DNA from 4 places in the Flammeovirga yaeyamensis genome. Region 1 is predicted to be linked to each of the others. Evidence: riboswitches for the same ligand, from Rfam matches in the RefSeq annotation. Region 1 holds a riboswitch; each other region holds the start of a gene.

Region 1 (3,218 bases):
TAAGATCTTGACAAACCATTACTATTCCTGGTTCGCTACTTCCTTCGAATGGGTTTCCGTAAATAGCCAAATCATCACCTTCTTTATTCATAATGGAATGATCAAATTTAAATGTTACTGATCCTCCAAAAGTGCCTAAGGAGATGAACATGTACGTATCTCCTACAATGTTTTCTTTAGTGTCTAAGTCGTTATCCACTTTATTTAGAAACTGACCCGGCGCTGGAGAAAAATCCAGTACTTCTGTGATGTATGCAGTGGCATCAGGATTTTCGATAGGCACATACGTATTCTCTTCCGATGTCTCATCGTTAGTAGAGTTTTGGCATGAAGCGAAAATACCTGTTGCTAAAATTAGGCTTGCAAAAATGTTCTTTTTCATAACACAAATTGAAAATGTAGGGTAAAAACAAAGTCTTTACCCTACCCAGATTAATATTTAATATGATCTAAATTGAATCACTGATTTGAGGTTGACCGTCATGTAACACTGAGATGATTTCTCCGTTTACAGTGATCGTTCTAACATACTTATTCTCCCCTACGAACCCTTCTACTAATGAAAGTTGATCTTCTGATAGATTATCATATCCACCTTCATCATTTAATATTTTAAATAAAATTTCTTCGGTACCTATTTTAGCTTTTACCGTTTCATCAAAAGATACTTTGATGACATTTCCTCTCACTACTTCGTCGAAGTATTCGATACCGTAACGCATTGGTGCTAACCATTTTAGTCCGTTGTAAGCTGGTTGCCCGTTTACCTGTTCGTTTCTTTCGTAGGCAAATCCAACTTGAGGAGACGACATGTAAATATCTTTTACCAAATCAAACACAAATGTTCTACCATCAAACTCTGGATCTCCTGCTGCAAAAACTAATGGGAAAGTAAAACATCCATAGTTAGAAGAACTGTAAAGATCTTTTGTACTATTACCTTCTTCATCAATTAGAAAAACTTCTGTTCCCCATGCCCAACCTCTACCAAGGCGGTTTAGTTGAGCTTTTACTGTAGCGTGGTCACCGTTATTCATTGCTTGAAAGTCTGCTTGAGACATTGTAGCATAATCAACAGTGGTCTCTCCTGCTCCTAATTCCCATTTAGCTACAATGGTAATATCAGCTGTAATTGGTGTATTGAAATCAAATGCAATATCACCTACATACCAACCTAAGAATTCGTATCCCACTTTTGTTGGAGTTTCTGTAGGTTCTGCTACTAATTCGTCCTCATTTACAGTAACTTGAACCAATTGATCTCCATTATCGGCATCGAAAGTAACTACAAATTGATCGATGACTTCTTCGTAAACAGCGACTAAAGTTATGTCTGAAGTGATTGGAGTTTTAAAATCAAAAGCTGCACCATCTACTGACCAAAATTGGAAAAGATATCCATCTTTAATAGGGTGTTTAGGCTCTTCTAAAGTACCATCTTCTAAAACAGTTACCACACTGTCCTCAGCTCCATTATCAAATTGAAATGTTGCTTTGTAAGTTACTTCTAACTCTTCCCAAGTGGCTTTTAATGTGATATCACTTTCTACAGCTTGCTCAAAATCGTAGTCTTCTTCATTTAAAGTCCATGATAAAAACTCATGTCCTACTTTCTCTGGCTGAGTAGGTTGTGTCACTTTTTCGCCATGAAATACTTCTTGATTTTCAATTTTGTTACCTCCATCGGTATCAAAAGATACGTTATGAACGGCTAATGTTGAATCGTCCGCAGAATTACAGCCTACAAAAAAGAATAAGGATAATACGAAATAAATCGAATTTTTAAATAGGAGTTGTTTGTTCATCTTTAATTTAGTTTTAAAAATCTAAGCGATGAACTTTCAGGAATGCAATAAATATTATACCCCATATAGAGGTAATCATATGATACTTAACTCCCGAAGTTTCATCAGTATATATTTGCTTGGTAGGTCTCCTGACTTTGCTCTTTTCTTGAATTGCCTTCTCATTAAAACAATGGCTTTTTAATTCAAGCATTATGAGCATTTACAGTTGCGGGTACAGTTCTGGTCTTTCACCAGATTCCCTTTTATTCCTTTCGGAACCAATGCACAGCAAAGGTGAGAGTTATCTTTACTAATAAAAGTGATAGGAATCATTACTAAAAAGAATTTTTGATTATCATTTTGTAATACGATTCCATACATTTTTTAAAATCTAAAAAATTTAACAAAACCTAATTATCTCAACTTTTTGACTATAAAATCACGTTAAAAAATCTAAAATAAAAATTAAAAAATATCTCATCATGAAAAAGCTAATTTATTTAATTGCTTTTTTTCTTGTTGCCAATTTTGCAAGTGCACAAACTGACAATTCGAATTTAAGTACTTCGAGCACTAAAAAAATCAACTTATTTAATGGTCTTGAAATGGGAATGTCCTTTCAAGAAGTAAATCAAACATTAGTATCAAAAATGGATGCAAAACCTATTGATAATGGGTTTTATGAGATTCAGTTTTTAGAGAAACCTGCTACAATAAAACCGGTTTATGATCATAAAGAAAGTCTTGTGAAATTGGTCATTACTATTGAAAATGAAGACATTGAAGTCATCCAAAATAACTTAAATATTATTGGTGCATCCTTCTATCAAAATCCAGATTGGACCATGATCAAAGAAAATGATGAACAATGGTTGGCTTATAAAGAAATTAAACCTGTAGTAGACAATAAAAATGAATTGACCATTTCTTGTCAAGGTATTCATAAAAACAATATTGGTCATCTATGGCATGCCCAATTAATGATTGCTCCTAGAATGGAACAACCTGCAACTTTAGATCAAGAAGTTATCGCAAAAGAAAGTGGTGCAATAAGCACTTTATTCTAAAAAAATATTTATTCTTTATCCATATTATTAGACCTGAAAGTAGATCAAAAGATCTGACTTTTAGGTCTTTTTTACTGTATAAGTATAAAAAAAAGCATTTAAACGTATATGAATACTTGTTAAGTAATACATCATAAAAAACCTTCCTCAGACCTCATAAAATACAATTTTGTCTAGTTTTAATTAAAAAGTGTCTATAAAAATTGATCTTATGTATAGTTAGATTCTAGTATATACAATTGAACATTATTAAAGTAATGAGTTAGTTAGGTGTAACAATTACGTGTATAATTGATAACACTACTGTGAAATGAATACTAATTACTTTAAACTATCTACAACTACAATCATCACAATTCTATTG
Region 2 (3,218 bases), on a different replicon from region 1:
CAATTGATTTTCTTGCTAACTCTTTTAAAGAATTAAAAGGAAGCGATATTGCTTTAAAATTGAAAGCTAAGGCAATGTTAAAAATCACTTCTTCAGATAGACAATTACTTTACGAAAAGGACCTATTTGCATCAAATCCTAAAGCTTTACAATATAAGGCTTCGAGCTTTGTGGAATACATCACTTTAAAATCACAAGTTAATAAAGCGGGTTCTGATGAAGCGAGAAGAGCGATTATGCAGCAACACATTCGTGATGAAATGCACAAAAAAATATTCAAATACGCGATCTATTATGCACACCTTGATATTCAAGAACAACTTTTTAGTGACTCATCTAGAGAATTGATTTATATCTTTGGTGCTAAAGGATCACATCCTAAATACAAGCAGTTAACTGAACTTCAAGAAACTTTAGCAGATAGATTTAAAAAACTTTACTCTTTCTCTAAGAAGAAGAAAACGACAATGGACCAAGTGATGGAAACAATTGATGAGTCAATTCCACTTTGGGAGGAACTAATTGCTGAAGCAAACTATGAGGACAAAAAAGCTAAAGTAAATGGCGAAATTGCTGATGGTTTAAAATTAAACCTTGCATTAGCCTACACAATGAAAAGAGATTTTGATAAAGCTTTAGAGATTATGAATACTATCGAGAAAGCAAAAGAAAATCCAAATGGCTTAAACGGTATTATGGCGGGTTCTTTTAAAGGTCAAGCAAAGTCATTAAGAAGACTTCTTGAAAGAATTCAAATCGATCCTTCTAAAGTAAGCGTTACTACAGGTCAAGAAGCGAACTAATTCAGTTCAATTAATCTTATATAAGAATTTTAGGCTGTCATATAATAAATGTGACAGCCTTTTATTTTTCTAATAAATCATCCCCTTAAACTATCTATTTTCAGCATATTATAAATTCCTAAAATATTTTAGTGATTGTCATCAATGCTTTTTAAATCAGGTGTTTGCAAATTGAAAGTGCATGGTGCCAAAATGGAATAATAGGGAATCTAGTGAGAATCTAGAACTATGCTCGTAGCTGTATAGCACTCGTTGTCATCACTTAATTTAATAGCTAATTGACTACATATTTAGCTCTCTTAATTTAACTGATAAAGAATTGATACTCCATTGCTGTTCTGCTTGATCAGATGTATCAAGTATAAAGTGAGAAGGACAATTTTTAGAGTCAAGTCAGAAGACCTACCAAGCAAATGAAGCCACCGACATCGAGTTAATGTCTAAGTTTTCAGCGTCCACCAAATTATTTGATGTACGTTACTGCACTTCCTACAATAGCGCCTTGTGTTTTGTTTCAAAAAAATTCAAAAGACATGGTCATCACTCAAGACAGTAAATTGCTGAAATTCGCCAATGAAGCAATTAACCTTACTAATGTAGAAAACGAAAACGCCAACATGCCTGAAGGTGTTTTTACTGCAAAACTTACCCGTATGTCGGGTGAAATCTCCAAGGAATACACAAAAGCCTACTTACTTCCCGAAAAGCATTTAAAGATGCATGAAGAAGGGTGGATTTATATCCACGACTTCAGTTCTTATGCTGTGGGAATGCAAAACTGTATGTTTATTGATGTTGGAGAAATTCTTAGCAAACCCATTCATACAACGAATGGCACTATGCGTCCCCCTAAAAGTATTCGTTCTGCTTTGCAAGTAACAGCAGTCGTTTTACAATGTCAGAGTAACGCTCAGTTTGGAGGTATCGCTATTAATGCCTTCGATTTCCATATGGCCAAATTCATTAAACTTAGTTTCTATAAACATATGGAAACGGCCATTAAGTTTAATGTACCCGATCCTGATACATTTGCCTGGGACCAAGTAAAAGAAGAAACTAAACAAGCTTGCGAGGCTTTCCTTCATAATCTGAATCATTTAGAAAGTCGTGCTGGTAATCAACTTCCATTTGTATCGATTAACTATGGATGTGATACTTCTAGAGAAGGTCGTTTGTTTATCGAATGCATGCTAAATGCCACAATGGATGGTATTGGTGAGAAAAGAACTACTCCAATTTTCCCTATTCAAATTTGGCAATACAGAAAGGAAGAAGGTAAAATTTTAAACGAGGATCTTTTCCAATTGGCCAACGAGTGCTCGATAAAAAGAGTCTATCCTAACTATGTCAACACCCATCAAGAGGTATATGACATTTTGGATAAAAACGGAAAAATTGTTCCAGATTTAATCCCTGCCACTATGGGGTGTCGTACACGTTTAGGAAAAAATCTACATGGCTATAACGGAAAATCGGGTAGAGGAAACCTATCTCCTGTAACCATGAACCTTCCTAAATATGCGATGGAAACTGACTCATGGGAGGAATTCTGTACTCTTGTAAAAGAGATGGCATTTATTGGAATCGACATGATGGAAGCACGTTTACGTTGGCAAAGAAAGCAACTAATGGGAGCAGCTCCTTTTATGTATAAAAACAAGATCTGGAAGCACGATCAACCGTATAACGAAAAGGCTAAAATTGGCGATATTCTTTATTCGGGTACACTTGCTTTAGGGTTTATCGGTATTGCCGAAGCTTTATTGATTTTGGAAGGAAAGCATCATGGTGAATCAGAAGAATCTCAAGAAAAAGCATTGAACCTGATTAAAGATCTACATAATTTCTGTGATAAGGAAAGTCGGAGAAGACGTTTGAATATCTCTTTATATGCCACTCCTGCAGAAAGTTTATGTCATACTTTCGCTAAAAAATTACAAGAGCAATACGGTCATGTTCAAGGAGTTTTTGATAAAGAATTCATCACCAACTCTTTCCATGTTCCTGTATGGCACAACATCAACTATGTTGATAAGATTGCTATAGAAGCACCTTATCATAAATACTGTTCAGGTGGTTCTATCACTTATGTAGAGTTACGATCGGAAATCAATAAAACACCTCATTTATATAAAAATCTAATTGAGGGAGCGATGGAAGAAGGAGTTTATTACTTTGCTACTAACATCCAAAGAGATCGATGCTTAAACTGTGATCACGAAGGTTTATTTGATGATCTGAAATGTGATAAGTGTCAGTCGAAAGATATTATTACTTTAAGGAGAGTTACCGGTTATATTACGGGGGCCTATCATAAAGTATTTAATAATGGAAAGAAAGATGAAGTGAGAAACCGAGTAAAACATAATTAATGAATAAAAAAGAAGGTAATCTTAAATAGTGTATCAAAGATTA
Region 3 (3,218 bases), on a different replicon from region 1:
GATTGGAGTAAGATCGACTTTAGGCAACAAATCTTGAAGAAATTAAAAGAGAAAATGTTCCTAGGTCTACAATTGCGTTATGCCAATTATTGGGATATTAGTTTAGGTCCAAAAAAAGATGGTACTCCAGCAGATATTACCACTTTGCCAGGATATGAAGGGGGTAGCGTATCTGGATTAGGGACTACTTATAAATGGGATACAAGGGATCTGGTACTTTCTCCCAAAGAAGGATTTTTTATTGAAGGTCGCTTTGAAGTATACAATAGTATATTTGGTAGTGATTATAATTTTAATGTATTGACATTAGATCTCAGAAAATATTTTGATTTAAGTAGAGAAAAAGAAGGTACTTCTGTGTTAGCTTTTCAGGGTTTAACGAAACAAACTTTTGGTGATAATACTCCTTTTAGAGAGATGGCTTTGATGGGCGGATTAAACATGATGAGAGGTGTTTATGAAGGCCGTTGGAGAGACCAAAAAATGGTGGCATTACAATCTGAATTTAGACAACATTTATTCTGGAGAATTGGGATGACAGCCTTCATTGGAACGGCAAATGTTTTTTCGACTTACGAAAATTTTGATAGCCAAGGTTTTAAGTTTGCAGGAGGTGGCGGATTAAGATTTTTGATTAATAAAAAGGACAAAGCTTCTATTCGAGTAGATTATGGAATTGGATCAGAAAAAAGTTCTGGTTTATATTTAACCTTCGGAGAAGCGTTTTAATGTAATTCATATTGATTAATTCCTCAAAAATCAAGTATAATTTAATAATTGTTTGAATTTTACAAGTAGATTTAATCAATCTTAAAATTAATGACACTAAAATATAATTGAGTTGTAAACAGAGTAACTTAGATTAGTCCATTTTAAAATGAGATTAATGAATACGTATATAGACGTTATCCAAGTATAAGAAAGGTTTTTGATTTATTGTGTGTGTCTTACACTTTTTTTTAATTCAAGTATTACAAAATTATTTCATATACCTTTAAAATATTGATATTAAAAAAATGCAATTAAATGTCAATTTGAGTGTCTTTACCTCTTATCATTTTTTTTAAATGAGTCAAGCAAAATGCAACTAATTTTGTGGGATTTTTTTTAACAAAAACTATGTTAGAAAATGTTTGCTATTATCAATAAAAGGCCATTTATTTGTTATGACGAAGGTGCTTAAAGCAATTTGCATTTTGCTTTGGTGAAAAGGGAAACAGGTGAGAGGCCTGTACTGTACCCGCAGCTGTAATACTATGAAAATGAATTCGAAAAATCCACTGCATTTTAAATGTGGGAAGGTTGAATCAAAATTATATTATAGTTTAGTCAGAAGACCTGCCTAAGTTGTTGCTTGTAACCTCCATCGGGATAATGGGGAGTAAAAGAACTGTCTGAGTAAATCAATTTGATGCCTGGGCTTTTCCGTCAGCTTATAAAGAAAATAAAGCATTGTGTTGTTCAATGAGAACATTTATATGTTTTCATTAGTTGTATTAAAAAAACATCCAAAAGATGAGCTTATTAGATAAACGTGTAGCTTACAAACCCTTTGAATACCCAAAGGCACAAGATTTTATTGACGCTATTCACCAAACTTTCTGGATTCACTCCGAAGTAAACTTTGATGCAGATATTCAGCAGTTCAAAACCAATTTAACAGATCAAGAAAGAGATGTTATTGGTAACATCCTGAAAACGTTTGCCCAAACTGAAACTAATGTTCAGGATGATTTTTGGGGGGTGATTGGTCAGTTTATACCTAAGCCAGAAATTAAGGCAATGGCCATTACTTTTGCTGAAAATGAAGCTCGTCACGCATCTGCATATGCACGTTTAAACGAGTTGTTGGATTTGGACAATTTTGAGGCATTCTTAGAAGACGAGACTGCTATGGAACGTCTTGAAATGCTCTCTCAGGTAACTGTGGATAAAAATGGAAATGCCCAACCGCACGACCTATTACAGAGTATTGCAATTTTCTCGTGTTTTACTGAAAATGTAAACTTATTCTCTCAGTTCGCTATTTTACTGTCCTATAAAAAATTCAAAAATCAACTTAAAGGTATTGGTAACATTATCAAGTGGTCTGCTAAGGATGAAAACTCTCATGCACGTGCAGGTATGTGGTTATACAATACGATGATTGCTGAATACCCTGAGTTGAATACTAAAGAACTTCAAGATCGTATCTATGAAGCAGCAAAAATTTCTCACGATGTGGAAGTAAGGTTGCTGAATGGTATTTTTGAAGATGGTGAGTTGGAATTTTTACCAATAGAACATTTAGTTCACTTCATGAGAGATCGTCTGAATAAAAGTTTAAGCGAAATTGGTCTAAAACCTATCTTTGAAGTTGATAAAGAAACATTGAAGAAAATGCAATGGTTCGATGAAGAAGTATTTGGTTTAGCACACGACGATTTCTTCGCTGTAAGACCTACAGAATATACTAAAAAGACACAATCAGTAACTGCTGATGATCTTTTCTAAATAATAAATTGATACTCTTATTTCTACACCCTCATACACAACATGTCTGAAATTACATTAACTACCGAGGCCTCTAATCTTGAAGCAAATCCAAAATGGATGACAAAAGAAGGTCTTCAAACTTTACAAAATGGTTATTTACTAGAAGGAGAAACTGTAAGAGATGCAGTTACTCGTATCGCTAAGGCAGCCGCAAGTCGTTTAAAAAGGCCCGATTTCGAAAAGAGGTTCTTTGATGCGATTTGGAATAACTATTTATGTCCTGCTTCTCCAGTTTGGTCTAATATGGGAACCGAAAGAGGTTTACCTATTAGTTGTTTTGGTAGTTATATTCCAGATAGTATTGCTGGAATAGGTGCTTCTTTGGGCGAAGTCATGATGATGTCTAAAATTGGTGGTGGTACATCAATTAACATGTCTGATGTTAGACCTAGAGGTGCAAAAATCACAAATAATGGGACATCAAATGGTGTTTATCCATTCCTTGAAATGTACGATTCAGTAATTAATGGTACAAATCAAGGAAGTACAAGAAGAGGTATGCTTGCCGCTTACTTGGATGTAGAACATGGTGATATTGATGAGTTCTTGACGATTAAAGACGTTGGGAAAAGTATTCAAAATATATTCATGGGCGTAACTGTATCTGACAATTTTATTGATAATGTTAGATCAGGTGACAGAAGATCTCGTGAAGTATGGGCAAAAGTGATTAAGTCTAGAAT
Region 4 (3,218 bases), on a different replicon from region 1:
GATTTCTATTATATCTACCCTTATATTAGTAATAGGAAAAATTCTAAAGGTAACATACAATTTGCTTATAGAGATGACAGAAACTACATTCAAGATATAGATTATCAATTGGTTTATAATGATCCCAAAACCAAAACCACATATGAGGGGCATTTAGATATTGTCAATTTCAGCACAACGGAAGGATATTCTTTAAATGCAGGTAATACTTTTCGATTATCCGATAAAGTTGCCCTTTGGGTAGATATGGAATCCCCTTTTGCAGAATACAATGGTGCGTATTGGGAGTTTAGATCGATCGATAGCAATAAATACTCTGAACTAATCAATCAAAAGGAAATATCCTACACTAGTCTATACGATAAACGTGATTCTATTCGAGTGGAATATAATAATTACTTTAAAAGTAGAACTGAAGAACAACGTCAGAATGTGGCTATGAGCGATTTCATGAAGTATAAACAGACACGTGAATTACTAAAAAGAAGTACTTACAGTCAACAAAATCATAAGGATATAAAAAATGAATTAAAGGAAATTAGAACGACTTATTTTGATCCCTATTATTTTGATAAACAAAGGGAAGAAATCTCAGATAGTTTAAATTATCATTATACTTTCATGAAACAGATTGATGAAAGTACAAACATCCTTAATAACCTTGCTTATCATACTGACTATAAAGCCTCCAACCAATTATTACAAGCGGTATTCAACAACATGTCTGATACCTTATTTGCTTATAAAGACAAGTTGAACGAAGATTTCATCAATGAAAATAAAGGTAATATCATTGCCCTATGGATTGAGGCAAATACGATCTACGCAGAAAATTTTACAGATACGGTTAAAGTAAATAATCGAAACCACTTAATCTCAGTACTTAAACATTTCGATTTAAACGATCCGATGATTTATTCAAGTCCTGTGCTAGCTGAATATATTGCGGAGAGTATTCATACTCAGATAACAATAGTTGAAGATGATTTTACAAGTATAGAAAAAGGTCGTTTCAACCATCAAGCGAATACTAACTTGGAAAGATTTCAGGAAATCAATCAAAACGTTATTCAAAATGAGGAGTTGCAAGAAAAAGTATTGTTCGAGTACTTATCAAAATATCACTATTACAATGATACTTTGAGTAATGCTAAATTCAATCAATCCGTTGAAGTCTTTAAAAACACGTATCCCACATCCTCTCAAATTAAAGAATTAACCGGGCTGGCCAACAGAAGAAAAGGGTTCAAAGAAATAGAGTTCCCAAAAGATATCTCAGTAATTGATACTCATGGTAACGAATTTTCTAAACGTTTTGATGATGGCACTTATGTCATTAACCTATTTGTAAGTTGGTGTGGCTTCTGTAAAAAAGGGCTTCATGAAGATTTCCCTGCTATTATTGAAAAGCATAAAAACTCTAATATAAAATTTGTGTATTTATTCTGTGATCAATCTGATATAAAATGGAAAGAGGAGGTAAATAAACTACCGATTACCGAGCAAGTTCAATATTATAGGGTGACGGATCATAATATCTCTCAACTAAGAAATACGTTAAATGTACAAGGCTACCCCACTCAGTTTATTGTGAAAGATGGCGTTATTATTAAAAGAATAACTGGTTTAAAACCACTCATTTTGGAAAAAGAATTGAACAATTTGGTTCATTAATAACATACACAACAGGCCTTCTTAAATAGTGAATATGTCGATTATTTAAGAAGGTCTTTTTCAATTTCAAAATAGTTATTTTCGTTATTGTTAGACGACGAAAATAAATTTACAAATGATCACAATCACTTAATAAGTGATACTTTGGAATTGTTTTATAACTTTTCTTCTTCCATATTTGCATCAACAAAAGGGAATTTGGTGTAAATCCAAAACAGTCCCCGCTACTGTAACTTTTCCTATTAATTTAGGTTTTTGAGAATTACCACTGGTCGACCGGGAAGGTTCAAAATAAAAAGAAGTCAGGATATCTTTTGTTGTAGAAATATTCTTCGGGTGAAAAGTGAAAACAATGAAACGTCTTATAAATGTACTCCTATTTTTAGGAGCATTATCCACAGTTTTATTTAGCTGTGAATCTCATACAAACAAAACTTCAAAGGAAACTTATCAGAGTTTTACTGCAACTCCTCTGCAAGTAAAATATGCTAAAACTTTCTCTCTTGACTATAAAGATGATTACAAAGTTTTACATCTAATCAATCCTTTCAACGACAAGAAGACCTCTTATGTATTATTGCAAAAGGGTCAATCATTGCCAACTGGTTTTACTCAAAGCCAAGTTATTCGCATTCCCATTTCAAACATGATCACTACCACTACATCACAAACTACGATGATGGAAGAGTTGGATGCATTAGATGCTATTAGAGGTTATGTCGATTCTACATATATGTACAGTCAAGCTATTGTTGATCGAATGGCTGATGGAAAAATTATTACAGTTGGTTATGACATTACTGATAATGCAGAAAAGATTCTTATGTCTAATGCAGACCTTGTAATGGTTGTGGGAAATTCTTCTGTAACTGCTCAATCTTTTCCTGTGATTAGAAAAGCAGGTATTCCAATTTTGTCGAACACTGATTGGCAAGAAAATGACTTATTAGGACGAGCTGAATGGGTGAAATTATTTGGAGCATTATTAAATAAAGAAAAGCAAGCTGATGCTTTATTTACAAGCATCGAATTAAAATATAACGATTTAGTAAAATTAGCGAAGCAATCGGATTCACAACCAAAAGTGATTACAGGTTTTCCTTATAAAGGAATGTGGTCTGTACCTGGAGGTGCTTCTTATTTGGCAAAAGCTTTAGAGCAAACACATGTTTCTTACCCTTGGAGTGAAACAGATCAGACTGGAAGTATACAACTAGATCTTGAAGCTGTTTTTGCAAAGGGTAAAGATGCTGATTATTGGGTAAATGCAGGAACAACAGACAACCTTCAACAGATTTTGAATAAAGATTCTCGTTATGGGCAATTCGATGCATTTAAAAATCGAATGGTCTTCAACCATAATAAACGAACAAGAGGTGGAATGGCTAGTGATTATTGGGCCACAGGAAACCTCCATCCTGAAATCGTTTTAGCAGACTTAATAAAGATATTTCATCCGGATTTGTTACCGGATCACGAACTCTATTTCTATCAGAAATTACAATAATGATTAAGAGGATTATCACATTAGTGTTTCTCTTTGC

The links. A riboswitch is a leader RNA that binds a small molecule or an ion and turns the genes downstream of it on or off. The one in region 1 is predicted to bind cobalamin.
Region 2: another riboswitch for cobalamin. It lies ahead of nrdD (anaerobic ribonucleoside-triphosphate reductase); the one in region 1 lies ahead of KMW28_RS21735 (InlB B-repeat-containing protein).
Region 3: another riboswitch for cobalamin. It lies ahead of KMW28_RS12520 (ribonucleotide-diphosphate reductase subunit beta); the one in region 1 lies ahead of KMW28_RS21735 (InlB B-repeat-containing protein).
Region 4: another riboswitch for cobalamin. It lies ahead of KMW28_RS12345 (ABC transporter substrate-binding protein); the one in region 1 lies ahead of KMW28_RS21735 (InlB B-repeat-containing protein).

The regions. Positions count from the first base shown of each region.
Region 1 covers NZ_CP076133.1:334,301-337,518, forward strand. The annotation lists gene KMW28_RS21730 (PKD domain-containing protein) at 1-382, opposite strand, end outside; gene KMW28_RS21735 (InlB B-repeat-containing protein) at 450-1,805, opposite strand; cobalamin riboswitch at 1,910-2,086, opposite strand; gene KMW28_RS21740 (hypothetical protein) at 2,270-2,854, shown strand; gene KMW28_RS21745 (hypothetical protein) at 3,165-3,218, shown strand, end outside.
Region 2 covers NZ_CP076132.1:1,276,660-1,279,877, reverse strand. The annotation lists gene KMW28_RS04945 (hypothetical protein) at 1-803, shown strand, start outside; cobalamin riboswitch at 969-1,227, shown strand; gene nrdD (anaerobic ribonucleoside-triphosphate reductase) at 1,337-3,175, shown strand.
Region 3 covers NZ_CP076132.1:3,173,277-3,176,494, reverse strand. The annotation lists gene KMW28_RS12525 (BamA/TamA family outer membrane protein) at 1-729, shown strand, start outside; cobalamin riboswitch at 1,157-1,360, shown strand; gene KMW28_RS12520 (ribonucleotide-diphosphate reductase subunit beta) at 1,516-2,493, shown strand; gene KMW28_RS12515 (ribonucleoside-diphosphate reductase subunit alpha) at 2,536-3,218, shown strand, end outside.
Region 4 covers NZ_CP076132.1:3,120,216-3,123,433, forward strand. The annotation lists gene KMW28_RS12340 (carboxypeptidase-like regulatory domain-containing protein) at 1-1,674, shown strand, start outside; cobalamin riboswitch at 1,830-2,007, shown strand; gene KMW28_RS12345 (ABC transporter substrate-binding protein) at 2,027-3,181, shown strand; gene KMW28_RS12350 (TonB-dependent receptor plug domain-containing protein) at 3,181-3,218, shown strand, end outside.